One region of the Arthrobacter antioxidans genome, then DNA from elsewhere that is predicted to be linked to it. Evidence: predicted binding sites of a transcription regulator. Region 1 holds the regulator's gene; each other region holds the start of a gene.
What was found. Region 1 encodes LexA, which represses DNA repair genes until DNA is damaged. Its sites were predicted from a motif close to TCGAACANNTGTTCGA; they were not measured.
Positions count from the first base shown of each region.

Region 2: ruvA (Holliday junction branch migration protein RuvA) is a predicted target of LexA. The motif match lies at 2,880-2,895, and genes of this name have one in related genera.
Region 3: MWM45_RS14420 (HNH endonuclease signature motif containing protein) is a predicted target of LexA. The motif match lies at 3,637-3,652, and genes of this name have one in related genera.

Region 1 is NZ_CP095501.1:1,321,771-1,331,297, reverse strand. Features, by position in the region: gene MWM45_RS06140 (MFS transporter) at 1-562, opposite strand, end outside; gene MWM45_RS06135 (SseB family protein) at 590-1,444, opposite strand; gene priA (bifunctional 1-(5-phosphoribosyl)-5-((5-phosphoribosylamino)methylideneamino)imidazole-4-carboxamide isomerase/phosphoribosylanthranilate isomerase PriA) at 1,441-2,199, opposite strand; gene MWM45_RS06125 (hypothetical protein) at 2,271-2,429, opposite strand; gene hisH (imidazole glycerol phosphate synthase subunit HisH) at 2,445-3,083, opposite strand; gene hisB (imidazoleglycerol-phosphate dehydratase HisB) at 3,080-3,697, opposite strand; gene MWM45_RS06110 (DUF2461 family protein) at 3,816-4,505, opposite strand; gene MWM45_RS06105 (histidinol-phosphate transaminase) at 4,613-5,707, opposite strand; gene MWM45_RS06100 (LysM peptidoglycan-binding domain-containing protein) at 5,813-6,334, opposite strand; gene lexA (transcriptional repressor LexA) at 6,715-7,431, shown strand; gene MWM45_RS06090 (ATP-dependent DNA helicase) at 7,472-9,527, opposite strand, start outside.
Region 2 is NZ_CP095501.1:1,628,965-1,638,491, reverse strand. Features, by position in the region: gene secD (protein translocase subunit SecD) at 1-323, opposite strand, end outside; gene yajC (preprotein translocase subunit YajC) at 409-987, opposite strand; gene ruvB (Holliday junction branch migration DNA helicase RuvB) at 1,087-2,202, opposite strand; gene ruvA (Holliday junction branch migration protein RuvA) at 2,199-2,828, opposite strand; gene MWM45_RS07510 (hypothetical protein) at 3,032-3,397, opposite strand; gene MWM45_RS07505 (SDR family NAD(P)-dependent oxidoreductase) at 3,394-4,383, opposite strand; gene MWM45_RS07500 (TetR family transcriptional regulator) at 4,435-5,010, shown strand; gene ruvC (crossover junction endodeoxyribonuclease RuvC) at 5,038-5,607, opposite strand; gene MWM45_RS07490 (YebC/PmpR family DNA-binding transcriptional regulator) at 5,644-6,402, opposite strand; gene pdxT (pyridoxal 5'-phosphate synthase glutaminase subunit PdxT) at 6,405-7,133, opposite strand; gene MWM45_RS07480 (MurT ligase domain-containing protein) at 7,236-8,507, shown strand; gene MWM45_RS07475 (type 1 glutamine amidotransferase) at 8,507-9,277, shown strand; gene MWM45_RS07470 (alpha/beta hydrolase domain-containing protein) at 9,318-9,527, opposite strand, start outside.
Region 3 is NZ_CP095501.1:3,112,690-3,122,216, reverse strand. Features, by position in the region: gene MWM45_RS14440 (putative quinol monooxygenase) at 1-117, shown strand, start outside; gene MWM45_RS14435 (dienelactone hydrolase family protein) at 209-955, shown strand; gene MWM45_RS14430 (fluoride efflux transporter FluC) at 1,017-1,412, shown strand; gene crcB (fluoride efflux transporter CrcB) at 1,409-1,804, shown strand; gene MWM45_RS14420 (HNH endonuclease signature motif containing protein) at 2,032-3,624, opposite strand; gene MWM45_RS14415 (MFS transporter) at 3,957-5,186, shown strand; gene MWM45_RS14410 (hypothetical protein) at 5,333-5,926, opposite strand; gene MWM45_RS14405 (zinc-dependent alcohol dehydrogenase) at 5,936-7,084, opposite strand; gene MWM45_RS14400 (phosphatase PAP2 family protein) at 7,190-8,104, opposite strand; gene MWM45_RS14395 (o-succinylbenzoate synthase) at 8,203-9,234, shown strand; gene MWM45_RS14390 (PhoX family protein) at 9,345-9,527, shown strand, end outside.

The DNA.
Region 1 (9,527 bases):
TGAACCACATGAGGAAGAGGCCGGCCGAGGCGGTGGCGATCCCCACCAGCGTCAGCCCGAGCACCGTGGACACCTGGGTGGCCAGGACCACACCCACCGCGGGCCCGGCCATGAAGATGACCTCGGTGGAGATGGCGTCGAGCGTGAAGGCCGTGCGCCGCCGGTCGCCGTCCACGAGGACGCCGAGCGCCTGGCGGATCACGGAGAAGGCGGGCAGGGTGAACAGTCCGCCGACGAGTGCCGCGACGAGCAGCCACTGGTAGGACAGGTGCGGCGCCACCGACCAGATGGCCGCTTCCGCGACGACGGACGGGATGAGCGCGCGGCGCAGTCCCGCGCTGTCGATCCGCCGGCCGCGCCATGGCGCACCGACGGCGATACCGATGGTGACGACGGCGGCGACGGCGCCCGCTTCCGCGTAGCCGCGGTCGAGGGTCTGGACGACGTGCAGTGTGAGCAGCACCCCGGCGGCCGAGTGCGGGAAGCGGGCGATCATCCCGACGAGGAGCAGCCTCCGGACGGAGCGGATGCGCAGCAGGTCCCGGTATACGGCGAAGTTCACTTTTCGTCTTTCTGGCCGACGACCCCGTCAGCGGGTGAGTTTGATGTCGAGCGAGTCGACGCGGTCCACGAAGCCGGTGAGGCCCAGGAGCTTCCCACGGAAGGAGGCGACGGCGTCGCGCACCCCGTCGGCGGACAGGCCCGGGCGGAGCTGGACATCCATCCGGAGTTCGGGGCCCGGCCCCCCACCGGAGGCAATGCTACCGCCGGTCGTGCGCGTCAGCACTCCGCCCGCCGGCCGCAGGCCCACCGCGAGGATGTCCTCCTCCTGACCGGCCGCTTCCTCGACGAGCGACGCCAGGGCCGGGTCCTCGTACGACGGCGTCCAGGGGACCTGCTGGGCCAGGGCCCAGACGGCGGGACGCCGGAGCACGAACGTGAGATCGGCCCCGGGGTCCAGCACCATGAGCTGCGCGTCCTCGGCGGCCGCTGCGAGGGCGGCACGTGACGCGTACGCCGCGACGGGCCGCGCGTCCGGGTGCCACCGGCCCAGGGCCCCGGTCGAGGAGAAGACCGGCAGGGCCTTCCGGCCGTCGGGCGCCGTCAGCGTGACGAGCGCCATCTCGGCCTCCTTGTCGGCGTGCAGCCCGGTGGCGGCCTCCGCCTGGTCGCTGAGCCGGGCGACGATCGGGATGAACACCCTGGCCGTGGTGAGCGCCCCGAACACGGCCCGCTCGGCGTCGCCGGGACTGTCCGCGGGCCGCAGGAGCCCGCTCAGCGCCGCGGCGAGCCCCGCGTCGGCCGCGCCGTCGTCGTCGTCGAAGGCGTGCAGCGGGTTCTCCGGACCGGACAGGTCGCGGCCCGCCCACGGCTGCCCGGCGGAGTCCGCCGTGTTGCCCGCGAGGGCCGCGGCGATGTGGGCGGGGAGTTGCCGGCCGCTCACGCGTCCGAGGCGGGCAGCCCTGCCACGTCCAGGGCCTGCGGCAGGGTGAAGGCCCCGGCGTAGAGGGCCTTGCCGACGATCGCGCCCTCGAGCCCGAGGGGCACGAGGTCGCGGAGGGCAACGATGTCGTCGAGGCTGGAGATCCCGCCCGAGGCGACGACGGGACGTGTGGTCTTCGCGAGGACCTCCCGCAGGAGGGCCAGGTTCGGCCCCTTGAGCGTGCCGTCCTTCGTCACGTCGGTCACGACGTAGCGCGCGCAGCCGGCGTCCTCGAGGCGCTGCAGGACCTCCCACAGGTCGCCGCCCTCCTGGGTCCAGCCGCGCGCCGCGAGCGTGGTCCCGCGGACATCGAGCCCGACGGCGACGGCGTCCCCGTACCGGGCGATCACCCGCTCCGTCCACTCGGGGTTCTCGAGCGCCGCGGTGCCCAGGTTGACGCGCGTCGCTCCCAGTTCCAGGGCCGCCTCCAGCGACGCGTCGTCGCGGATGCCCCCGGAGAGCTCGACCTTGATGTCGAGCTGCTGGACGACACGCTCGAGCAGGTCCTTGTTGGACCCGCGGCCGAAGGCGGCGTCGAGGTCCACGAGGTGCACCCACTCGGCGCCGGCGTCCTGCCACGCGCGGGCCGCGTCCACCGGGTCCCCGTAGCTGGTCTCGCTGCCGGCCTCGCCCTGCACCAGGCGCACGGCCTGGCCGTCGGCGACGTCGACGGCGGGGAGGAGCTCGAGGGTGGGCGTTTCGGTGAGGGGGCTCATGGTCGGCTGACTGCTTTCGTTCGGGCGGCGGGGCCGCGGTGGAGGAGCGGGGTGTGGCAGTGCGGGGCGGGCTAGTCGCCGGGCAGCGTGAACAGGTAGGCGGCCAGGAGCGCCAGACCGGCGAGGGCGAGGAAGGCGATCCACACCCAGCGCGGGAACTCCTGTCCGCGCAGGGAGAAGGCGCCGCCGATGAGGAGTCCGGCGACCCCCATGAGCACGAGGCTCAGCATCGGTTCACCACCGGATCAGCGCAGGCCGTCGATCCAGTTGCGCAGGAGCTGGGCTCCCGCGTCACCGGACTTCTCGGGGTGGAACTGGGTGGCGCTGAGCGGACCGTTCTCGACGGCGGCGATGAACCGGCCGCCGTGGTCGGACCAGGTGACCTGCGGCGGCTTCATGGCGGGCTGGGTGACGTCGAAGGACCAGTCCTGCACGCCGTAGGAGTGCACGAAGTAGAACCGCTCGTCGCCGAGGCCCTCGAACAGGACGGTGTCCTCCGGCGGTTCCACGGTGTTCCAGCCCATGTGGGGCACGACGTCGGCCTTGAGCCGTTCGACGGTGCCGGGCCACTCACCCATGCCGGGCGTGCGCACGCCGTGCTCCACGCCCTCGTCGAAGAGCACCTGCAGGCCCACGCAGATCCCCAGTACGGGGCGGCCGCCGGCGACGCGGCGCCCGATCATCCGCAGGGCATCGACGTCCTTGAGGCCCTGCATGACGGCGGCGAAAGCACCGACGCCGGGGACGAGCAGGCCGTCGGCGTTCAGGACGTCGTCGGGCTTGGCACTGAGGACGACGTCGGCACCCACGTGTTCGAGGGCACGCACCACGGACCGGACGTTGCCGGATCCGTAGTCGAGGACGGTGACGGTGCGCGCGCTCATAGCGCTCCCTTCGTGGAGGGGATTCCCTCGACCCGCGGGTCCGGTTCGACCGCCGCGCGGAGCGCCCGGGCGAGGGCCTTGAACTGGGCCTCGACGATGTGGTGGGGGTCGCGGCCGCCGATGACGGTGATGTGCAGGCAGATCTGGGCGTGCAGGGCGAGCGCCTCGAACACGTGGCGCGTCAGGGAACCCGTGAAGTGCCCGCCGATGAGGTGGTACTCCTGGCCCGCCGGCTCCCCGCCGTGCACGAGGAACGGACGCCCCGAGATGTCGACGACGGCGTTGGCGAGTGCCTCGTCGAGCGGGACGGTGGCCTCGCCGAAGCGCCGGATGCCGGCCTTCGTGCCGAGGGCGATGCGCAGGGCCTCGCCGATCGCGATGGCCGTGTCCTCCACCGTGTGGTGGACGTCGATGTGCGTGTCCCCGGAGGACCTGATGGTCATGTCGATGAGGGAGTGCTTCGACAGGGCGGTGAGCATGTGGTCGAAGAACGGCACCGTGGTGTCGATCGACGACGCCCCGGTACCGTCGAGGTCGATTTCGACGAGGACATCGGACTCGCTCGTGACGCGCTCGATACGGGCCGTACGGCCGCGGGCGGCATCAACTGTCATAGCATCTTCCTTCTGTGCGCGTCATTCTGGCGCGGATCGACGTGGGAGCAGGGCGGGCGGCGCGAACCTCCCGGCGGTCCTGCCCTTCAATTCTAGGTGTTCCCGCCGGGCACACCGGTCACGGGGCCCCGGTGCCGCGGCGCGGGCCGAACCGCTGCTCCGCGGTGAGGGTGGATGCTCCCACGTAGCGGGCCAGCCACTCGTGCAGCGCGGCGGGTTCGCACAGGAGCTCGTCGATGCCCGCCGAGGCGGAGGCCACGTCCACCCATGCGGGTCGGCGCACGCGATGGTTGACCTCGATGCCCTTCCACCGCAGCAGATCCGCCCTGGGATGATCGGCCGGGAAGCCCCGGGGGACGCGTGTCAGCGGTTGAGCCCGTCCGGGACGGATCATCATGCCCTGCCCGGTGACCGCACCGATCGCGGCGACCAGCTCCGGGCCCGAGACGTCGCCGGCCACCGCGGCCCGGAAGCCGGCCAGCTGATCAGCGGCGGGGAACGGCAGGCCGGTGGCCACCAGGAGGCCGATGCTGCTCACGCGGATGAACGCACCCACCCCGTCGGGCCGCTCGGCGACAGCCCCGATGAAGGTCTTGTACGGCGGGCTGTCCGGCCGGAACCTGAGGTCGTTGTGCGGGCGGTAGATCCGCCAGCCGGAGAACGACGTCAGGGCCACACACACCGCGGTGAAGACCGGCCGGATCCCTTCGTCGTACAGCCTGCGCTGGCGAGCCCAGAACTCGCGCGTGTTGTCCGCCTCCATCCGCGCGAAGAACGACTGCGCCTCCTCGAAGATCGGACGATCCATGCGACACATGATGGGCGCTGCACCCGGGCGGCGCATCGCCCGCAGCGGATGGCCCCTGCGGACCCCGGGCCGTGCCCGACCCGAGCGTCGGAGCAGCGGCCCGAGCGTCAGAGCAGCGTCGCCAGCGCCGTCAGGAACGCCGTCGTCTCCTCCTCCGTGCCCGCGGTGACGCGCAGGGATCCCGGGATGCCGACATCACGGATGAGGACCCCTGCCTCCAGGAGGCCCTGCCAGACACGGTGCGGGTCCTCGAGGCCCGAGAAGAAGACGAAGTTCGCATCCGACGGGGCCGGCGTGAGCCCGAGTCCCGCGAGCTCTCGCACGATGCGGTCCCGCTGCAGCTTGATCGCCTCGACGTTCGCCAGCAGCGTGTCCGCGTGGGTGAGGGCGGCGTTCGCGGCCGCCTGGGTGATGGCCGAGAGGTGGTAGGGCAACCGGACGAGCCGCAGCGCATCGGCGATCTCCGGCGCCGCCGCGAGGTAGCCGATCCGGGCACCGGCGAGGGCGAAGGCCTTGCTCATGGTCCGGGAGACGAGCAACCGCGGGCGTCCGGGCAGAAGGGTCAGGGCGCTCTCGGTCCCCTCCTGCGCGAATTCGCCGTAGGCCTCATCAACGATGATGATGGCACGCGCGTCCTCGCCGGCCTCGTAGGCGGCCTCGACGACGTCCAGGCCGAGCGCCGTGCCGGTGGGATTGTTCGGCGAGCAGAGGAAGACGATATTCGCCCCTGATGCGCGGACCGCCCGGGCGGTGTCCTCCGGCGTCATGGCGTAGGCGGCACCGCGGGCGGCGGTGACGTAGCGCGTCCCGGTACCGCTCGCGAGCAGCGGGTACATCGAGTAGGTGGGCGGGAAGCCGATGGCGGTGCGTCCGGGTCCGCCGAACGCCTGGAGGACCTGCTGCAGCACCTCGTTGGAGCCGTTGGCGGCCCACAGCTGATCGGGCGTCAGACCGTGCCCCAGATAGTCGGCGAGATTCTTCCGCAGCTCGGTGAATTCGCGGTCCGGGTAACGATTGAGGCCCCGCGTCGCTTCCGCGACGGCCTCCACGATGGCCGCGTGGACGTCCTCCGGCACGCCGTAGGTGTTCTCGTTGACGTTGAGCAGGATCGGGACGTCCAGCTGCGGAGCGCCGTACGGGTGCAGCCCGACGAGGTCGTCACGCAGGGGGAGGTTTGCTAGGGCTTCAACGGAGGAGGGCACTCTTCGAGTTTAAGGGATGCCGTCTTCCACGGACGAATGGTCCGGCGCACGGTCCCGGTGACCGTCACTCGGTGCGGGTCACGGTCAGTCCGCGGCGGGTCCCGGTCAGTCCGCGGCGGGTACTGCGATGCTCTGTCCTGCCTGCACCACGGAGGTCGGCAGGTCGTTGAGCTCGACGATCTCGGCGACGACGTCCCGGGGATCGCGCTCCGGCGCGTAGCGCACGGCGAGATCCCACAGGGTCTCTCCGGTGACCACACTCACCTCGACGGTGGCCGTGGAGGTCGGCGCCGACTCCCCCGCCTGCGCCTGGGAGGTCAGGAATGCCGCGAGGAGGATCAGGGCCGCGACGCCCAGGGCGATCGGCAGGCCGACCAGCAGCAGGCGCCCTCGCCGCGTGAGCGTCAGGGGACGGTCCGCACTCCGCTGCGTGGAGGTACGGGACGGCATGGAGGTAGCGGGCTCCGGGGAGGAACGGGTCCCGTCAGGCCGGGAGGGGGCTGCGAAGGTCGGGGGCATCGGGGCGATGGTCGACGAGGACGGGTCAAGCATGGAGACGAGCCTGAGGTGGTTCTCGGGGCGAGCGGGCGTCCACAGCGAGCTGCCATGCAGTACGGGTGTAACCATTGCCGTTCCTCTTTCCTTCGAATGCCGTGGCCGGGCAGACCGCCCGGTTCGAACAAACGTTCTAATACGCATCTGCCTATTTCTAGCATCTACGATCGACCCGTGTCGAGACTCGGTCGAACATATGTTTGAAAAGTGATCCCGTCTGTCCTAGCGTGAAGAGATCACAACATCGTCGACGGATGCTGCCCTCCGAGGGCGGTCCCGGGGTCGATGCATCTCACACAACCAGCCGCCTCTGACAAAACGGCTTCCGGCCCACGGAAGCGGTCCGGCGGCGACAGCGGGATCAGCGATCCCAGGCGAAAGGCGCAACAGTGGCGGAATCATCAGCGGCGGCCCGGCAGGAATCGAACACCGCCGACGTCCAGGCAGACGCCGTGCCCATCTCCGCGGGCCGGGGCAGGCCGCGCGGCCGCTCCGTGTCCAAGGGGCTGACCGCCCGGCAGCTGACCATCCTCGAGACGATCCAGCGGTCGATCGCCGACAAGGGGTACCCCCCGTCCATGCGGGAGATCGGCGACACCGTGGGCCTCGCGAGCCTGTCCAGCGTGACCCACCAGCTGGCGCAGCTCGAGCGGCTCGGCTACGTGCGCAGGGATCCGAAGCGACCCCGCGCCATGGAGGTCCTGCTCCCCCTGACCCTGGCTCCGGACACCTCGGGCGCCCAGACCGGTCCGTCCGCGGACGGGAAGCCCGCCGCCGAGCACCGGATCGCCGTCGACACCGCCCTGGTACCGCTCGTGGGGCGCATCGCCGCCGGCGGACCGATCCTCGCGGACCAGGTCGTCGAGGACGTCATGCCCCTGCCCCGCCAGCTCGTCGGCCACGGGGATCTCTTCATGCTCAGGGTCTCGGGGGACTCCATGGTGGATGCCGCCATCTGTGACGGCGACTGGGTGGTGGTCCGCCGGCAGCAGAGCGCCCAGAACGGCGACATCGTGGCGGCACTGCTCGACGAGGAGGCCACCGTGAAGACCTTCCGGCAGCGGGACGGCCATACGTGGCTGCTGCCGCAGAACACGCGCTACGAGCCCATCCTCGGCGACCACGCCAGCATCATGGGCAAGGTCGTCTCGGTGATGCGCGCGCTGTAGCCACGCGCCGCAGCCGGTGTGCTGCGGCCGGCGGGGCGCGTCAGCGCCCCGAGAGCCGCTCCAGGATGCCCGTGACGGTGGCGCGGTCGGTCGTCGCCCAGAAGGGCGGGAGGGCGGCCCGAAGGAAGCCGCCGTACCGGGCGTTGGCGAGCCGGCTGTCCAGGACGGCGACGACGCCCCGGTCCCCTGTCGCCCTGATCAGGCGCCCGGCGCCCTGCGCGAGCCGGACCGCCGCGTGCGTGGCGGACACGCTCATGAAGCCGTTGCCCCCGTTCCGGGCCACCGCCCGGGTGCGGGCGGTCATGAGCGGATCGTCCGGTCGCGGGAAGGGGATGCGGTCGATCACGACCAGTCGGCACGAGGCCCCCGGCACATCGACGCCCTGCCACAGGGACATGGTGCCGAACAGGCAGGTATCCGGTTCGTCCGCGAACTGCGTGACCAGTGCGTTGAGCGAGGACTCCCCCTGGCACAGGATCTCGAAGTCGACCTTCGGACGCAGGGCCTCCGCGGCCTCCTCGGCGGCGCGCTTGGACGAGAACAGTCCCAGCGCACCTCCCCGCGATGCCGTGAGCAGCCCCAGGAGCTCCTCGAGCTGCGCGTCGGAGGTGCCTCGCTCGGGCTTCGGCAGGTCCTTCGCCACGTAGAGCACGCCCTGCCGCGGGTAGTCGAAGGGGCTTCCGACGTCGACGCCGGTCCAGGCGGGCGCACCGGGGCCGCTGAGGCCCAGCGAGCCCGCGACGGGACCGAACTCGGATCCGATCGCGAGGGTCGCGGAGGTCAGGATCACGGTGTGGTCCTCGAACAGTCCCTCCCGCAGCCGCCCGGCGACGGACAGCGGCGCGACGTTCAGCGTCGCGGGTGCACTCTCGTCGGGCTGCACGTAGCCCGAGCCAGGCGTGAAGGTGCTGGGACGCGACGCCCAGACCACCTCGTTGAGCTCGGACGCCGCGAGGATCCGCTCGGCGAGCTCGAAGACCAGCGTGGTGCGGGAACGTGCGACCTGCCGGCCGCCGTCGACGTCGGCTTCGGACTTGCCGTCCGTCTTGGTGTCCGACAGCGCGGCACGCGACGCGTCGCGGACCTGGGCGAGGGCCTGCTCGAGATCCTCCGGGAGGCCCCCCGGCAGGAGGCCCGAGGGAACGAGCTCGGCGGCCGCCTCGAAGGCGTCGGCGGCCGTGTCGAGGGCGCCCGTGGTGATGGAGGCGTGGCGCCGGAGCGCCGCGGCTGCAGCGGTCACCATGGAGGCGGAGAGCTGGCCCGAGACGGCTCCGGTGACGCGGTCGTGGAGTTCGTGTGCCTCGTCGATGACGACGACGTCGTACTCGGGCAGGACGGCAAGCCCTTCGAAGGCGCTGATCGCGAGCATGGCGTGGTTGGTGATGATGATGTCGGCGTCGGCTGCTGCGGCGCGCGCCTTCTCGCTGAAGCACTCCTGGGCCATCGGACAGCGGGCGGCACCGATGCACTCCATGCTGGAGACGGACACCTGGCGCCAGGCGCGGTCGCTCACGCCGGGTACGAGGTCGTCGCGGTCGCCGGTCGCGGTCTCCTCGGCCCACTCACGCAACCGCACCACGTCCCTCCCGAGCGCGGAGGACGGGCCGTCGGTCGCCGGGGCCGGGTGCGGCGCGGCATCCTCGCCGAGGCTGAAGAGGGCGGCGGGCGCGTCCTCCTCCGGGAAGCCGCCGCCGGTCTTGTGGAGGCAGACGTAGTTGGAGCGGCCCTTGAGCAGGGCGACGTCGACGGGGCGCGTGAGCGCGGGCCGCACGGCGTCCAGGAGTCGCGGGAGGTCCCTTCCCACGATCTGCGCCTGGAGGGCGAGCGTGGCCGTGGAGACGATCGAGGGCTTGTCGCTGTCCATCGCGTGGGCGATCAGCGGGACCAGGTACGCGAGCGACTTCCCGGTGCCGGTGCCGGCCTGGACGAGCAGGTGCTCGCCGGAGCGGATGGACTCACTGACCTGCCGGACCATCTCGTGCTGGCCGGAGCGCATCTCCCCGCCCATGGCGCCCACCGCGGCGTCGAGCAGTTCGAGGGCCTGCCGTGCTTCGTCCGAGTGGGGAGCCGCGTCCGGCGCCGCCACGGCGCCGGAC
Region 2 (9,527 bases), 310 kb from region 1:
TCGGGGGTACCCGGCAGGGAGACGATCACGTTCTGGCCGGACTGCGTGCTGATCTCGGCTTCCGCGACACCGGACCCGTCGACGCGCTGGCGGATGATCTCCACGGCCTGGTCGAGCTGTTCGGGCGTGATCTCGCTGCCGTCCTGGACGCGGGGGGCCAGGATCATCTGCGTCCCGCCCTCGAGGTCGAGGGCCAGGCGCGGGCTCCAGCTCGCGGTGCTCCAGTGGGCGCCCGCTCCCAGCAGGGTTGCGAGCAGTGCTGTCAGTACGCCCAGCCAGACGAGTGTCCGCTTGGCTGCCGTCCCGGGACCGGTACGAGGCATGGTGGGGTGTCCTTATGCAGTGGCGCGTCGGGTGCGCCGGGTGATCATGGGGGCGCCGGTACTGCTACCGGCGCCCTACGGAATGCTAGTTGTCCGGGTTCGCTTTGGGGTCGCGGGCGTCGCGCGCGTCGCGGTTTTCCCGCGGCGATTCCCGGTTCAGGCGCTCCAGCGTCTCCTCCGGGGTCTCGACGCCGGACGTGGATCCCGGGGTGCCCGCAGCGGTGGAACCGCCGGCGGGGCCGCGGTCGACGCCGTCGATCGAGGACACGTCGTCGGGCACCGTGGAGGCGTCATAGTCGGGGCGGTCCAGGGGCTCAGCGGCCGTCGCGTCCGCGTCCGCGCCCGCGGCGGCGGGCTCCTGCTGGACCACCTTCGAGAGCGCCTGCGTGTGGACCGTCGCGAAGGTACCCGGCGACAGCTCGAGGACGGCCTTGTTGTTCTCCTGGTCGATCGAGGCGATGGTCCCGAAGAGGCCGAACTGGGTCATGACCTCGGTGCCGGGTTCCATCTGCGTGCGCATCTCCTTGACCTGCTGCTGCGCCTTCCGCTGCCTGCGGAACATGGTGAAGATGAGGAAGGCCAGGGCCAGCGGGAGCAGCAGACCGAAGACGTCGAAGCCTCCGGTCTGTCCGGTGGTGGATTGGGCGACTACATCTGCAAGCACTGGGGATCCGTTCCTGGGGCTGGGGTCTGGGTGGCAGGACTGTGCCGCGGCACACATCGTGAGACACCAGTGTAGAGGCGTTTCCTGAGCGTCCCCGCGTCAGGAGTCCGGCTGGGCCCAGCTGTCGACCGCCGATTCCGTGGCCACCAGGTCCTCGGGCGTGACGGAGAACAGGTCCTCGGGCATCGCGGCGGCGACGTTCGCGGGCATCTCGATCCCCAGGTGCCGCCAGGCGGCAGCCGTCGCGATCCGGCCGCGCGGGGTGCGCCCGAGCATGCCCTCGCGGACCAGGTAGGGTTCGGCGACGGTCTCGACGGTCTCCGGTTCCTCGCCCACGGCGATCGCGAGCGTCGACAGGCCCACGGGTCCCCCGTTGAACTTGGTGATGAGCGCCGTGAGCACCGAGCGGTCCAGCCGGTCGAGGCCCCGCGCGTCCACCTCGTACATGTCCAGCGCCGCACCCGCGGAGCGCGCGTCGATGAGGTCGACGCCGTGCACCAGGGCCCAGTCACGGACGCGCCGGAGCAGGCGGTTGGAGATACGCGGCGTGCCGCGGGACCGGCCGGCGATCTCCGCGAACGCGGCCGAGTTGACCTTCATGTCCATGAGCATGGCCGAGCGGCGGAGCACGAGCTCGAGTTCCTCGGTGGAGTAGAACTCGAGGTGCCCGGTGAACCCGAAGCGGTCCCGCAGCGGGCCCGGCAGGAGCCCCGCGCGGGTCGTGGCGCCCACGAGGGTGAAGGGCGGCAGTTCCAGGGGGATGGCGGTGGCACCGGGCCCCTTGCCGACGATGATGTCGACGCGGAAGTCCTCCATCGCCATGTAGAGCATCTCCTCGGCGGGCCGGGACATGCGGTGGATCTCGTCGAGGAAGAGGACCTCTCCCTCGGTGAGGGAGGAGAGGATGGCCGCGAGGTCGCCGGCGTGCTGGATGGCGGGCCCGGAGGTGATGCGCAGCGGCGCGTTCATCTCGGCCGCGATGATCATGGCGAGCGTCGTCTTGCCGAGGCCGGGCGGCCCGGAGAGGAGCACGTGGTCCGCGCTGCGCCCGCGCAGGCGGGACGCCTCCAGCACCAGCGAGAGCTGCCGGCGCACGCGCTTCTGGCCCACGAAGTCGTCGAGGTTCTTCGGCCGGAGCGCGGCCTCGACGGCGCGGTCCTCGGGGTCGGCGGCCGGCGCGACGAGCGGCGCCTCCTCCTGCTGCTTGTCCGTCATGTGCCCACCGTCGTCCGGGCCGAGCTGCGGGCGCCGTCCTGGCCGAGCCTGCGCAGCGTGAGTTTCAGGATCTGGCCCACGTCACCGGTCGCGGCGACCTCGGGTGCCTCCTCGACGGCGGCGTCGATCGCCGCTCCGGCGTCCTTCTCGGACCAGCCGAGACCCATCATGGCGGTGAGGACCTGGCCCTGCCAGGTCTGCTTGGGCACCCCGGGCTTCGCGTCGGGCGGGACCAGCTTGCCGGCGAGCTCGAGCACGATGCGGCGGGCGCCCTTGGGCCCGATCCCCGACACCTTGCTGAACGCCTTGTCGTCGCCGGACGCTGCGGCGATGCGGATGGCGTCGGGCGTGTGGACGGCGAGGACGGCGAGGGCCAGGCGGGGCCCCACGCCGCTGACCGCCAAAAGCGTCTCGAAGACCTCGCGCTGGTCGGCGTCCTCGAAGCCGAACAGCGTCATGGAGTCCTCGCGGACGATCATGGCCGTGGCGACGGTGGCCTGCTCCCCCACGCGGAACCCGGCGAGGGTCTGGGGGGTCGCCTGGACCTGCATGCCGAAGCCGTTGACGTCGAGGACGGCGGAGTGCAGGCCCACGTGGGTCACTGTTCCGCGCAGGGAACTGATCATGAAGGGCTCCAGGGGCACTTGCGGGCGGGACCGCCGGGCTGCCACCCGGCGTCGAACATACGTTCTAATGCACTACGGTACCGGCGAATCGGCCCGCGATCGAGCCGCCACACCGGGTCCGCCGTCGGGCGGGACGCCTCGGGTCCGGGCCTGCCCGCATCCCTGGGCGATGATCCGGCCGGTGACCCTCCGCGCCCCGGCGATCACCGGAAGGCCGCCGCTATCCCGATGAGGGTGACCGCGTGCACGACGGCGATCGCAAGGTTGGCGAGGACGACAGGGTGACGCAGACCGTTCCGCACGGTGAGGGCGGTGAGGCCTTTGTAGAAGACCTGCACCGTCAGCAGGGCCCCCACCGCTCCGGTCAGCCACGGTGCATCGGGTAGGACGAGCGCCGCGCCCATGAGGACGGCCGAGGCGGTGAGGATCGCCCCGTAGATCGCCAGGAGGATGTCCCGGGCCGGCGTCCGCTCCCCGAACACCGCACGGAGCCCGGGCATCTCGCCGGCCAGGAGGACGGTCACCGGAACGAGGACGAGCACGTTCAATCCCAGGGACACGAGGATCATCGGGACCCCTCGGACGCGGCATAGGTCGGCAGGTGGTCGCGGACGGCACCTTCGAGCCAGGCCCACAGCCGCTCACGCCGATCGGCCGCGAACGTGGCCGCTTCCGCCCGGGTGACCCGGCCGATCTCCACGTAGCCGCCGTTCAGCGCCCCGTGGGCGTCCCCGAGAGCCAGCCGGACAGCGTGACGGGCGGTGGACCGTGGGGTCGAGGCTCCCGGGAGGACACTCATCGCCGGCATCACGTGCTTCCAGACCCAGTACCTGGAGGCCGGCATGTCCCTGCCGAGCCCGGTCCCGGCGACCAGCCCGGGGTCGTAGGTGTTGAGTCGATGCCCGGACGCGGCGAGCCGCTCCGCCCAGTCGTGTGCGAGGGTCACCAGCGCGAGCTTGCTCGAGGCGTAGGCGACGCCCCCCTTCCCGCGCTCGTCGGCGGACCGGACGGGACCATCGGCCGGGGGTTCCGGTCGGGCGAGGTCCTCGGGATCCCGCCACTGCGGGTCCGGGACGAGATTGAAGCTCGCCTTCTTGCCCCGGTGGGTGGAGGACCCCAGGAGCACCGCGTGGGCGCCCGCGGCGAGGAGCGGTTCCAGCCCGCGCAGGAGCAGATGCTGCGCGATCACATTGACGGCGAAGGTCAGCTCGTGGCCCTGCGCTCCGGCACGCCGCCCGCTCGTGAACTGTGCGCCGGCGTTGAGGAGCACGACGTCGACGGGGCGCACCGCGCCACGCTCCTGCGCTGCGTGGATCTGCTCGAGTGCAGTGCGGACCGAGCCGAGGTCGCCGAGATCGGCGAGAGCACCCATGGCGACGAGCCCGGTGGCCCGGGCGCGCTCGAGCGCGTCCTCCAGGTCGGCAGCACCACGGGCGAGGAGCACGAGGCTCGGCCGTGACGGATGCTCGAGAAGCTCCTCGAGCATCCGTGCACCGATACCGCTCGTGAAGCCGGTCAGCAGGACCGTCGGTGACGTGACGACAGTTTGTGTCATGGCAGAGAATATAGTCGATGTCACAAAGTGACACAAGGGTAGGATCGGGGGATGCCCCGATGGCCCGAAGACTCCCGCCGCCGCCTCGTGGACGCGGCGATCAGCCAGTTCGTCGACCGCGGCTACGCCGAGTCGACGGTCGAGAACATCGCGCTCGCGGCCGGGGTGACCCCGCGGACGTTCTTCCGCTACTTCGCGGACAAGGAGGAAGTGCTCTTCGCCGATGACGACGAGCTCCTGCCGCTGCTCATCGGTGTCATCGCGGAGGACACCGGTCCCGTCCGCGCGGACGTGCACATGGGGAAGGCACTCGGGACGCTCGCGTCGACCATGGAGTCCCGGCGCGACCTGCTGAAGCGGCGCCAGCGCGTCATCGACTCGCACATCGCACTGTCCGGACGGGAACTCGCCAAGCAGGCCCGGTGGCAGAAGGACGTGACGACGGCCCTCATCGGTCGCGGGTTCCCCCCGGAGCAGTCCGACGTCCTGGCCGCCATCGGGTTCGCGCTCTTCCGGCAGTGCCTGCACGCCTGGCTCGCGGACGACGAGGGGCCGAGCCTGGAGGCGCGGGTGAGCGACGCACTCTCCGGTGTGCGGTCCGTCCTGGACGTCCGCAGCTCGCGCTGAGCGGGCGCCGGGACAGGCGTCACCTGCTCAGCGGCGGCGGGCCCGGGCCTCCGCCTCGGCCCACAGGCGCTGCGCGGGGGTCACCAGTCCGCCGGCGGCGGCCGCACCCTGCGTCCCCACGCCGCGGCGCCACGCGTGGGTGATCGCCAGGGCCAGGGCGTCGGCGGCGTCGGCGGGCCGGGGCGGCGTGTCCAGCCGTAGGATCTTCGTCACCATCTTCGTGACCGCCACCTTGTCCGCCTGCCCGTTGCCCGTGACCGCGGCCTTCACCTCGGTGGGCGTGTGGAGTGCCACCGGGATGCCGCGGCGCGCCGCGGACACGATGACGACCCCGGACGCCTGGGCGGTGCCCATGACGGTGCTGATGTTGGTCCCGCTGAAGACGCGCTCGACGGCGAGGGCCTGCGGCTCGTGCAGGTCCAGCCAGGTGTCGACGGCCTCCGAGATGACCAGGAGCCGTTGGTCGAGGCTCTGCCCGGCGTCGGTGCCCACCACGCCGACGGCCACGAGGGTGGAGCGCCGGTTGGGTTCGATGTCGACGACGGCGAGCCCGCAGCGCGTCAGCCCGGGGTCGACGCCCATCACGCGGAAGGTCACGGGGCTACCTGCCGCCCGGGGCCGGGAGGGGCGATGTCAGTCGTCGTTCTCGAGCTCCGCCAGGACCTCGTCCGGGAGGTGGGCGTTCGAGTAGACGTTCTGGACGTCGTCGAGCTCCTCCAGGGCGTCCACGAGCTTGAGGAACTTCCGCGCGCCGTCGGCATCCAGGTCCACCTGCATGGACGGGACGAACTCGACGTCGTCGTTCTCGTACTCGATGCTGCTCTCGTCGAGCGCCGCGACCACGGCCCGGAGGTCCTGCGGCTCGGAGACGATCTCGAACGTCTCGGCCGATTCCTTGACCTCGTCCGCCCCGGCGTCGAGGACGGACAGGAGCAGCTCGTCCTCGGTGAGGTCCTTCTTCGGGAGCGTGACGACGCCCTTGCGTGCGAACAGGTAGGCCACGGAGCCCGGATCGGCGACCGTGCCGCCGTTGCGGGAGATGCCGAGGCGCACCTCGGAGGCCGCGCGGTTCTTGTTGTCCGTGAGGCACTCGATCAGCAGCGCGGAGCCCTGGGGGCCGCGGGCCTCGTACATGATGGTCTGGTAGTCGACGGCCTCGCCGAGCAGCCCTGCCCCGCGCTTCACCGCGCGGTTGATGTTGTCGATGGGGACGGAGGTCTTCTTGGCCTTCGAGACGGCCAGTTCGAGCCCCGGGTTACCGGCGACGTCGGCGCCGCCGGCCCGCGCCGCGACCTCGATGTTCTTGATCAGCTTGGCGAAGGACTTCGCGCGCTTGGCGTCGATCGCGGCCTTCTTGTGCTTGGTTGTTGCCCACTTGGAGTGCCCCGACATGCCTACGCTTCTCCTCTGATCATCCGAATAAACAGTTCGTGGACCCGCCGCTCCCCCGTGACCTCCGGATGGAAGCTCGTGGCCAGCAGGTTCCCCGAACGCACTGCGACAATTCTAGCGACCGGTTCCAAGTCCGCACCGGCATCGGCACCCTCCGGTGCGGGTCCGGGCTGCGGCGTCTCCGACGCGGGCACCTGCGCCAGCACCTCGACGCCCTCGCCCACCTTCTCCACCCACGGCGCGCGGATGAACACGGCCCGCACCGGATCGGCGCCGCCGACGCCTCCGGTGGTGGCGAGCCCGCCGAAGGCGAGATCGGCCTCGAAGGACTCGCGCTGCCGCCCGAACGCGTTGCGCCGCACCACCATGTCGAGGCCGCCGAGCGTCTGCTGCGGGTTGCCGAGGCGGTCCGTGGACGGGTCCGCGAGGACGTCCGAGAGCATGATCATCCCGGCGCAGGAGCCGTAGACGGGCATCCCGTCGCCGATCCTGTCGCGCAGCGGCCCGGCCAGCCCGCAGGTCCGGGTGAGCTTGTCCATCGTGGTGGACTCCCCTCCGGGGATGATCAGGCCGTCGATCCCGGCCAGTTCCGAGGCCCGCCGGACGGGTACGGCCCGCCCGCCCAGGGACTCGATGGTCGCGATGTGCTCGCGGACATCGCCCTGGACGGCGAGGACGCCGACCACGACGCCGGACGGGGGCGTGGGAGCCGGGGAGGACGGGGAGGTCATCCCCCAATTCTAGGTTCTCCGGCCCCCGCTCCCGGCGGGGCGTGAGGAGCGACTCCCCGCCGCGTCCCGGGAAGGCGTCCGGGCCTGCGATAATTTGGAGGCATGAATCCCCTTCCAGTCCTCGTGGGTAAGGCTGCGCGCTTCGCCTCCCGCCTGCGCGGCGGCGGCTCCGCGTTCCCGGGCCTCGTGGTCGAGCGCCTCGACCCCGGCTTCATGGGCCGCGCCCTGTCCACCCTCCCCCGCGGCGTCGTCGTCGTCAGCGGCACGAACGGCAAGACGACCACCACCAAGATGGTGGTGGAACTGCTCGAGGGCCAGGGCCTGACGGTGTTCACCAACCGCACGGGCAGCAACTTCACGCGCGGCGTCGCGGCGGCACTGCTCGGTGAGGTCGACTGGCGCGGGCGCCTCCAGGCCGACGTCGCCGTCCTGGAACTGGACGAGGCCCACGCCGTGCACTTCGTGAAGCTCGTCCCTCCCCGGTACTCCCTGCTGCTGAATGTCCTCCGCGACCAGCTGGACCGGTTCGGGGAGATCGACGCGACCACGCGCCTGCTCGAGCGCATCGCGCTCGCCACCACGGACACGGTGGTGCTGAACCGCGAGGATCCGCGCGTCGCCGGACTGGCGTCGTCGATCACGGCGGCCGACGTCGTCTACTTCGGCCTCGACGCCTCCCTCCGGAGCACCTTCCCGAACGACGACGAACTGCGCGGCGCCGCGGGCACCGCACCCGCCTCGGCCCTGCCCGCCGACGTGGTCCTCGCGTCCGTGGACGGCAATGCGGCGAGCTTCGAGGTGGAGGGCACCACGACGCGCACCGACCTCCGCCTGCGCGGTGTCTACAACATCTTCAATGCGGCGGCGGCCCTCGCGGCGGCCCGCGCGGTCCTCGGGGGCAGCGCCGACGGCGACCGCCTGTTCTCCTCCCTCGCCGCCGTCGAACCGGCGTTCGGCCGGGGCGAGAGCCTCGTCGTCGACGGTCAGGCCCTGGAGCTGGTGCTGGTGAAGAACCCGAGCGGGTTCCGCCTGGGCCTGAAGTCCTTCGACCCCGCCGGCTGCGCGACGATGATCGCCATCAACGACAACTACGCCGACGGACGCGACATGTCCTGGCTGTGGGACGTCGACTTCGACTCGCTGGGCCTCGGCGGGGTGGACGTCGTCAGCGGGGTCCGCGCCTACGACATGGCGCTGCGCCTGAAGTACGACGACGTCCGCGTCGGTGCCGTCGAGCCGGACACCACCGACGCGCTCCGGCAGTTCATCCGTGGCTCCGCGGGCCGTCCGAAGCGCATCTTCTGCACCTACACCGCCATGCTCGCAGTGCGCCGCGAGCTGTCCAAGATCACGAAGGTCGAGGTGGTCTCCTGATGAGTGACGCCCCATCCGCCGCCGCCCTCACCGGGGCGCCCGCCGATCCGCAGAAGGGCTCCCTGCGCATCCTGCAGCTCTACCCCCGGGAGATGAACATCTACGGGGACTACGGCAACGTCCTCGTGCTGAAGCAGCGCCTGGCCTGGCGCGGCTACGGCGCCGAGATCCTCGAGCACAATGCGGGCGACCCGTTCCCGGACGACGTCGACATCATCGTCGGCGGCGGGGGCCAGGACAGCGGCCAGGTGGTCATCCAGGAGGACCTCCAGGCCATCGCCCCCCGGTTGCGGGAGCTCGCCGAGGACGGCACGCCGATGCTGCTCATCTGCGGGCTGTACCAGCTCTTCGGCAACAGCTTCCGGACGTACGAGGGCACCGTGATCCCCGGCATCGGGGTGCTCGACCTCGAGACCCGCGGCGGCTCCGAGCGGCTGATCGGCAACGTGGTCGCCACGAGCGAGGAGTTCGGCGAGATCCACGGCTACGAGAACCACAGCGGACAGACGTTCCTCGGCAGCGGGCTGCGGCCCCTCGCGACCGTGATCAAGGGCGCCGGCAACAACGCCGGGGAGAAGCACGAGGGCGCCCGCTACCGGAACATCGTCGCGAGCTACCTCCACGGGTCCCTGCTGCCCAAGAACCCGGCGATCGCCGACTATCTCCTGCGCACCGCCGCCGAGCGGAAGTTCGGCGCGTTCGAGGACGACGGCGTCGACGACTCGCTCGCGGACCTCGCCCGGCAGCACGCCGGAGCCCGGCCCCGGTAGGAGACCGGGGCCGGGCTCAGGTCCTGCTCGGGCTCCCCGCTCAGGGGATGTCGCTCCGTGCCGCGTCGCGCCGCAGCTCGCGGGCGTCGTAGCGCGTCAGGAATCCCTCGTCCTCGAGCGTCCGCACGCTGTCCCGGACCGCCCGCACGTAGCTGCCGTGGTTGCGGTACAGGTCGTCGAGCACGTCCTGGGACAGCGGCCGCTCGTAGCCCGCGATGAAGCAGAAGGACGCCCCCGTCGCCGTGCCGTA
Region 3 (9,527 bases), 1.8 Mb from region 1:
GAGCAGGCCTTCCAGGCGCACATCACCGCCGACTACGGACGAGAGTTCAACGAAGCCCTCACCGAACTCATCGTCGGTGATGGCTCTCGGCTGACGTGGCTCTCGCCCCTGGCATAGGTGGTCGAGGAAGCAGCGAGGTCCGGACCCCGACCGCTGACAATCGGGCCGGCGGTTGGCGCAGCATCACCAAGCATGCAAACCTAAGCGGATGAGCGCGCTCCAGGACATCCCGACCACCGCCGGCCCGCTTTCGGCCTACGTCGCGCGACCCGACGGACCGGTGCGGGGCGGCCTCGTCCTCATCCACGAGGTGTGGGGGCTCGTCTCCCACACCCGGGATGTGGCGGACCGATTCGCCCGCGAAGGCTACTTCGTCGTCGCCCCCGATCTCCTCGCCGATCAGGGCATCACCGAGGAGACCACCGCCGGGATCGCTGAGGCCCTCTTCGGACCGGACGAGGCGGCGCGCAACGAGGCTCAGCCGAAGCTCCGTGCGCTTCTCGCACCGCTCCGGAGTCCCCAGTTCGGGGCGCTCACCACGGAGCGCGTCCGGGCCTGCTTCACCGTCCTGCACGACGACGCCGCGGTGGCCGGACGCGTGGGCATCACCGGTTTCTGCTTCGGCGGGACCTACAGCTTCTCGCTCGCCGTCCACGAGCCGCGCCTGCTCGCCTGCGTGCCGTTCTACGGCCATGCCGACTTCTCGCGCGAGGAGCTGTCCCGCATCACGGCACCCGTCCTCGCCTTCTACGGGGAGGAGGACGAGGGCCTGATCGCCGGCCTGCCTGCGCTCGAGACCGCGATGTCCGAGGCGGGCGTCGACTTCACCGCCGTCAGGTATCCGGGGGCGGGCCACGCGTTCTTCAACGACTCCAACCGCTTCGCCTACCGCGCAGGACCGGCCCGGGACGCATGGGCCCGGACCCTGGACTTCCTCGCCCGCTACGTTGCCTGATCCGGGCCGTCCCCCTCGGGGTGAGACGCCACCGCACCTCCAACCCGGATACCTCGGGCTGGTGTTCCTCGGAGGCATGGGCGGGACCCTCGCGCGGTTCTGGCTGTCCGAGGTCCTGCCGACTCCGTCGGGTCTCCCGTTCGGCATCTTCCTGATCAACAGCTCAGGGGCATTCGCCCTGGGCCTGCTCCTCGAAGCCCTGGCACGGCGGGGCCCCGACGTCGACCGGCGTCGGGCGCTGCGGCTCCTGGTCGGCACCGGCTTCCTCGGCGGTTTCACCACCTACAGTGCGCTCGCCGTCGACTCCGCCCTCCTCCTGGGCGCCGGCCGGGCTGCGGAGGGCCTGGGCTACCTCGCGCTGTCCGTGGTCGTAGGACTCGGGGCGACGGCGCTCGGGATCGGCGTGGGACGACTGGTCCACCGTCGATCGCCGAAGCTCCCGGGGGGACCATCATGAGCCTCGCCATGGCACTCGCGCTCGGCGCCGCGGGCGGGCTGGGCGCGGTAGCACGGTTCGTGCTCGACGGCGTCATCCGGGGTCCCCTCCGGGGAGTGGTCCCCATCGGCACCATGACGGTCAATATCACCGGCTCCTTCCTGCTCGGTCTCGTGACCGCGCTGGGCCTGACCTCGGTCCTCCCGTCCGAGTGGACGCTGATCTGCGGCGTGGGCTTCCTCGGCGGCTACACCACCTTCAGCACGGCGAGCAGCGAGACGGTGCGCCTGCTCCAGGCGGAGCGTGTCGGCGCCGCTGTGCTCTCGGGTGCGGGCACGGCGCTGGCGGCGCTGGCTGCGGCCGCGTTGGGATTGTGGGTGGGGTCCCTCGGGGCCGGGCTGGGCGGGAGCTGACGTCATCTGCCCGGCGGGCGGGGGTTGAAATCGGCTGGCGGGGCCGAAACCGCCGGGCCGGAACGCCAGGCGGGGCTGAAACCGGCTGGCCGGGTCGGAACCGCCGGGCCGGAACCGACGGGCCGGAATGCGGGGCCGGAACCGCCGGGCAAGGGTCGGTGCCGCCGGCAGGTAGGACCTGAGAGGCCGGCGCCAGGATGGCGCAGTGGCTGCGGCGTTCGCCCACGTCATCCGGCCCCTGTGTCGATCCTGTCGGAGACAGTTGGCTGGTGGGACGGGATGCACTCAGGTGCAGCAGTGAGTTCGCTGCGAACCGCACGTCCTGCCTGCCAGTACAGATTCCGTCGCGGGTTGCCGGTCCGTCGTCGATGAGCCGGCGGAGTGAACCACGGGATGCCACCCCGGGATTCGACTGTCCACGAGTCCTCATGGAGGACGTGGTGGTGACGCGAGCACAGCAACACCCCGTTGTCGATGCTGGTCGCGCCACCCTGCGACCACGGTGTCAGGTGGTGTGCCTCGCACCAGCTGGCCGGAATGAAGCAGTCAGGGAAGGCACAGCCCTTGTCCCGGGCAACGAGCGCTCGCCGGAGGTGCGGAGGGAAAAGGCGTTGCGCACGTCCCAGGTCGAGCACCTGCCCGTCGCCGCCCAGGACCAACGGCACGATGTCCGCATCACACGCCAGCCTCCTGACGTTCCGCGCACTGACCTGTCCGGAGAAGACGGCATCGCCGGCCCGCTCGGTCTCTCCCACCAGGTCCTGGTAGTCGATGGTTACCATCACCTGCGGACGATGCCCACCCGTTGCGGGCAGGCCACCGGTCGACAGGGCGATCCTGCAGGCCGAGACCAGGCCGTCGAGGAGTCGCTGCGCCCGGGTCGAACCGCCGTGGTCGACCGGCGGCTCCTGCGACGTGGGTGCTGCACGGTCTGTCATCTCCGGTGCTGCGCCGTCGACCGGATGTCCGGCATGCCCCGAGGATCCCCGCGGGTTGGCGGCAGCGTTCATGACGGTTGCGAGCTGTTCGAACTGCTCGTCCGTGGCGCCGATCTCCAGAACGTGCAATCCATGGCGCCGTCCCTTGAGGAAGACGCCCTGACGCGCCCGAAGCACCTTCTCCGTCGGTTCCTGTCCGTCCTGGTCGAGGACTGATTCCCAGCGGCGTGCCAGGACGCGGAGGATGTCCTCGTCGGACTCGACCGCCTGCCGGGTGAGGTGCTGCTCCATCGACACGAGCTGATCCGGCGTCGCGAAGGACTGCACCCGCTCGATCGCCTGCGCCACGATGGTAGCCGCACGCCCGCTGATGGTGAGGGAGCCCACGGCTTCGCCCAGCGCCTCCAGCGGGGGAGGCAGCGGGTTCCCGGTGAGTGACAGGCTCGGCAGCACGACCGCAGCCAGATGCAGACGACGTCTTGCCTCGCTACGGCTGATGCCCAGCGTCTCCCGAAGGAAATCCGCGCAGTTCCTGAAGCCATGACCGGTATCGGTGGACGAAACGGATGAGCTGGACGAGTTGGACGACGTGGCCCCAGGATCTCCCGCGACTGATGCCGCGTCTGCGGGAGGGGACTCGCCCGGGCTGCCGCCCTGTTCCGAGGCAAGGCCATGGTGATCGGCCACTCGGGCAGCGAGGATCTGCAGGTGATCGACGACCTTCGACACCTGCTCCACATCGATGACGAACTGGAGGGCGTCCTGCCGTGACAGGAGATGGTGGTACTGGGCGAGGCCGAGTGCACAGTCGCTGAGGACGGTACGGGCCTCCTCCAGGGAGGAATCAGGCCGGGAGAGGTGCTTCATCCGTGTCACGGTCATGACTCGATATTATCGAACACGTATTCTAATAATCGAGGCGGGAGTGCCATTGTGGAGGGGTAGTGGAGCCCCGAGTTCCACCGGACTCCGCCTGGTGCACACAGGGATATGAGCGTGATGGCTGCGTGACGCGGCATGTCGATCGTCACCTGCGGATCCCCCTGCCCGAGCACGGCGAGCTCACCGCGGTGGAACACCTGGTCGGGGCCGGGCACCGCGTGGAGCAGTCGCGCCCGTGCAAGGCCGGATCGATGGTACGACGACGCAGTGCGCCTGCCGGTGCTGTCCCGACCGGAACGACGGGCGGTCGCCCTGCCCACTACGCTGGACGGGTGCCCCAGGAAACCTTCGACCTCCGCGCGATCGCCGTCGGCGCCTACGGCCCGTCGCTGCTGTACGGGGTCGCCACCGGCGCCATCCTGCCGGTCATCGCGCTGACCGCGCGCGACCTCGGCGCGGACGTGGCGACGGCGGCCCTGGTCATCACGCTCTCGGGCATCGGCTCCCTCGTCACCAACGTCCCGGCGACGCTGATCGCCACGCGATTCGGCGAACGGAAGGCCCTCGTGGGAGCGGCGCTCTGGTGCGCGGCCGCCATGTTCCTCGCGCTCGCGGCCCCCACCCTGCCCGTCTTCGCCGCCGCCGTCTTCATGGTGGGGATGGCGGGTGCGGTGTTCGGACTCGCCCGGCAGAGCTACCTCACCGAGGCCGTGCCCGTGCACTTCCGCGCCCGGGCGCTGTCCACGCTCGGGGGCGTCACACGCATCGGGGTCTTCGCGGGGCCGTTCGCGGCGGCCCTCGCCATGAGCGCTGTCGGGCTCGACGGCGCGTACTGGGTGGGTGGGGTGGCGAGCCTCGCCGCGGCGGCCCTGAGCTGGCGTGTCCCCGAGCTCGACGCCCCGGGGCGGGTCGCGATGACGGCCCGGACGCCGATCGAGGCCGCACTCGCCCCACCGACGGTGCGCTCCCTGATACGCAGTCACGCCCGGATCTTCCTCACCGTCGGCATCGGAGTCCTGCTGATCGCGGCGGTACGCGCCACGCGGCAGGCGGTCCTGCCGCTGTGGGCCGAGAACATCGGCCTGGACGCGTCCGCCACGGCCCTGATCTACGGTCTGTCGGGTGCGATCGACATGCTGATCTTCTACCCGTCCGGCAAGGTCATGGACGTCCGGGGCCGCCGCTGGATCGCGGTCCCGTGCATGCTCATCATGGGCGTGGCCCTCACGCTGCTGCCCCTCACCGGGGATGCGGCGGGCCTGCTCCTGGTGGCCCTGCTCATCGGGTTCGGCAACGGCATCGGCTCGGGCATCGTCATGACGCTCGGGGCGGACTTCTCGCCGTCGCCCGGCCGTCCGCAGTTCCTGGGCATCTGGCGCCTGTTCACGGATGTCGGGACCATGGCCGGCCCCGGACTGCTCGCCCTGGTGACCGCCCTCGCCACCCTGTCGGCCGGCATCTGGGCGACGGCCGTCCTCGGTTTCCTCGGGGCCGGGGTCCTCTGGTACTGGATCCCGCGGGCAGCACCGGGATCGGCCGAACCGGCGCGGTCCCGGGGCTGAGGTGCGGGCCGTGCGGCGTCGTCGTCGATGGGTCCCGTTCCTGCCGCACCCGCGGGTCCTCCCGGTGGACGGGGGTGTTGAGTGGACATCCCCGAACATGCCCACCCGATGAAGCCGTCGACCGGGCATGGAGAGTCTTCCCGGCGTCAGCGCCGTGTCCTCCGGGCGATCGCCCGCACCACCACGGCCGTCCCCGCCGCCGCGGCCACCCACGGTCCGGCGACGACGACCGGGTCCAGCCAGAGATGGTTCACATCCACCCGCCCCCTGCCGATGCGCGAGGCGATGCCATGCCGGCGCCCCTCCGCGAGGACGCCCGTCTCGGTGACCGGATCGTCGGGGCGCAGTGACGCGAGGGACCTCAGGTGCGCGCCCCAGGCATCCACGCGGTCGCCGGCCATGAGGATCAGCCAGTGCGCGGCCCGGCCCTCGCCGTACCGGTATGCGTAGCGCCGGATGCTGCCCGAGACGCCGTGCAGCGGTGCGCTCGTCCCGAAGACCGGAGTCAGCTGCCCGTGCTCGATCGACCGTTCCCGGCCCTCACGCTCCTGCTGCTCCTCGGGGTAGTCCCAGTGGGCTCCGGTGCCGGCCGGATCGAACACCTCGCGGGGGTAGGAGGGCCGGTCCTTCGGATCGAGGTCCACGCCCCAGCCCGGGATCCTCGCCCGGAGGGCCGCGGGGCTCGGGATGTCCTTCGGCTTGTTCGCGACGTAGGGGGTGGGGGGTGTGGGGGCGCTCATGGTGCTCTCCTAGCTGGGGTTCGCGATGATGAGGGGCTTGATGCACCCGTCGAGCTTCGCCGAGAACATGTGATACCCCTCGGCGATGTGCTCCAGGGGGATCCGGTGGGTGACGATGTCGCTGGGTTTGAGGTAGCCGTTCCGGATGTGCTCGAACAGGCGGGGCCACTGCCGCTTCACCGGTGTCTGGTTCATGCGCAGCGTCAGGCCCTTGTTGAGCGCGTCCCCGAACTTCACTGCGCTGAAGATCGGCCCGTACGCCCCGACGACGGCCACCGTGCCTCCCTTGCGCACGGAGTCGATGGCCCAGTTCAGGGCCACGGGGGAGCCGCCCTGCAGCTTGAGCTTGGTCCCCGTCACCTGCTGGAGGAAGCTGCCGCCCGCTTCCGCCCCGACCGCATCGATCACGACGTCGGCCCCGAGGTAGTCGGTGGTCTTCTTCATCTCCACGATGATGTCGTCGTACTCCGCGAAGTTGAACGTCTCCGCCTGCGCGAAGACGCGGGCCTTCTCCAGGCGGTACTCGAGGTGGTCGATGACGATGACCCTTCCGGCGCCCATGAGCCAGGCCGACTTGGCGGCGAACAGTCCGACGGGCCCGGCGCCGAACACCACCACGGTGTCCCCTTCGCCGATGCCGCCGAGCTGCGCCCCGAAGTACCCGGTGGCCAGGGCGTCGGTGAGCAGCACCGCGTCCTCGCTGTCCATCCAGTCGGGGATGATCGTGGGCCCGACATCGGCGAAGGGCACCCGCACGAACTCGGCCTGGCCGCCGTCGTACCCGCCGCACGTGTGCGAGTAGCCGTAGATGCCGCCCACGGCCGTCGCGTTCGGATTCACGTTGTGGCAGTTCGAATAGAGGCCGCGGGCGCAGAAGTAGCAGGACCCGCAGTAGACGTTGAAGGGGACCATCACGCGGTCCCCGCGCGTCAGGTGCTGGACCGAGGGCCCCACCTCCTCCACGACGCCGATGAACTCGTGCCCGAACGTGGTGCCCACGCGGGTGTCCGGCATGAGCCCGTGGTACAGGTGCAGGTCGGAGCCGCAGATCGCAGCCGTGGTCACCCGGACGATGGCGTCGTTCGGGTGCTCGATCGTGGGCATCGGCTTCTCCTCGACCCGGATCCTGTACGGGCCGCGGTACGCCATGGCTTTCATCGATCATCTCCCTCGTCGCTGGTCCGGCCAGCGTTGCACCACCGCCCCGGCGCGGCAATGTCCCGCGGACCCCCCGAAAGGACGTGCGCGGCCGTGCCGGAGGTGTTAAGGGATGCGGGACGGGGCGGCCACGCGGGCCTGGGCGGAGAAGAGCCACCCCGCGGCGGCTGCAAGGGCGAAGCCGGCACCGATGATCCAGGTGAGCCCCCACCAGAAGAACAGCGGGATGTTCGCGGTGCCGGGCTCAGGGGCAGGCCCGATGGCCAGGACGGAGAGGTAGAGCACCATGGACAGCGCAAGCCCGCCGATCCCCAGCACCCAGCAGACCACCAGCCAACCGCGTGAGGACGCCCAGTGCGCTCCGTAACCGTGCCAGTTGTTCCAGTGGTCGCCGGTCCGCATGATGATCAGGCCGCCGATGAGCGTCCACGTCCCGACGGCGAGGAGCGCGGCGACGACGTCCGCCGGGCGGTGCCAGAGGTTGATGAACGTGGCTGCGCCCGCGAGGACCGAGTAGGCGCCGCCGGCAGCCGCTGCGAACGGCCGCCAGCGCGGCGTCACGATGATGAAGACGGCGGCCGCCGCCGACGCCGCGAGCGTTGTATGCCCTGAGGGTAATGAATTGAAGGCCAGTGTCGCCACGCCCCGGTCCGGGCGGTCGAACACGATGTTCTTGAGCAGCTGCGTGGTCAGGTTCGCGGCGAGGATGACGCCGACGGCGGTCACCGCGGCCGCGATCCGCCGGCGCACCACGGCGACGAACAGGATGGCGGCGGCCGCGAGGACCACCGAGACGAGCGGCAGGGTGTCGAGGAACCGCAGGAAGGGGAGCTGGGTGTCGGGCGCGGCGACGTCGGCCTCCCGCCAGGCGGACTCGTCCGCGAACTGGCCCCTGGTGGTCCTGACGAAGGCCCAGTAGGTCCAGCCGAGCGCCGACGCGCAGAAGACGGCGGCCAGCACGAACAACAGCGGCGATCGTGCTGCCCGCGCCGATCCGGAAGAGGTTCGCTGGGACGTCATCCCGTCCATCGTTCCATACGATCCGCCCGGCCCCGTCACCGCCCCGTGACCTCCGCGGGGGCCGACGCGGGGGCCGACGGCTCCCGTAGCCTGAGGGCGTGCACACCTCGGACCCGCCCCCGCCGGACACCCTCCCCCTGCCGACCCTCGACGAGGTGGCGGCCACAGCGCGGATCGTCTCGGTGCCCATGCGCGTGAAGTTCCGCGGCGTCCTCGTCCGGGAGGCCCTGCTGGTCCGTGGGCCGGCCGGGTGGGGTGAGTTCTGCCCGTTCCTGGAGTACGACGACGCCGAATCCGCTCCATGGCTCGCGGGCGCCCTCGAAGCGGCGTGGCACGGCTTCCCGGAGCCGGTGCGGTCCGCCGTCCCGGTGAACGCGACGGTGCCGGCCGTCGGTGCGGCCCACGTCGAGGGGGTGCTGGCCCGGTTCGGGACCGTGAGCGCGGTCAAGGTGAAGGTGGCCGAGCGGGGGCAGTCGCTCGCGGACGACGTGGCGCGGGTCACCGAGGTGCGCCGCCTCCTCCCCGACGCCGGCATCAAGATCGACGCCAACGGCGGGTGGACGGTGGACGAGGCCCTCGACGCCCTCGACGCCCTCGGCCGGTTCGGTCTGCAGTACGTGGAGCAGCCGGTGGCGGACATTCCCGGGCTCCGCGCGGTCAGGCTCGAACTGCGCCGCCGGGGGGAGGGGGTCCTCGTCGCGGCGGACGAGAGCGTGCGGCGCCAGGAGGATCCCCTGCGGGTGGCACGCGAGGACGCGGCCGACGTCCTCGTCATCAAGGCTCCGCCGCTCGGCGGTGTGCGGAGGGCCCTCGACATCATCGGCCGCGCCGGGCTCCCCGCCGTCGTCAGCTCCGCCCTCGACACCTCCGTGGGCATCCGCGCCGGCGTGGCCCTCGCCGCCGCGCTCCCGGCACTGCCGTACGCGTGCGGCCTCGCGACGGTCTCGCTCATGGGCGGTGACGTCGTCGAGGACTCCCTCGTCCCCGAGCACGGGTACCTCCCGGTGCGGGACGTCGAGGTCTCCCAGGAGCGGCTGGAACGCTACGCGGCCGGCGAGGAGCGGCGGAGCTGGTGGCTGGATCGCCTGGCGCGGTGCTACGGGGTGCTCGCCGCGGCAGAGCCCCGCTGATGCGTGTTCCGGTCCCGTTCACCGGGGGTTCACCGACGGGCACCGCGGATGTTCAGGTGCCCTCGACAGGGTGAGGACGAACACTGTTCATCCTGTCGAGAGGTACCTCCATGACTGACACCGCGCGCCGCCTGCTGCCCATGCTCGGCCACACCAAGGGAAAACGCAGCGCCGTCACATGCGCCCTGAAGTGTGACAATGCCTGTGCCGACGCCGTCTGCAACACGTCGGGCAACAACTACTTCCGGGACATCGTCTCGCGTGAGTTCTCACGCCGCAGCGCCCTCGGCACG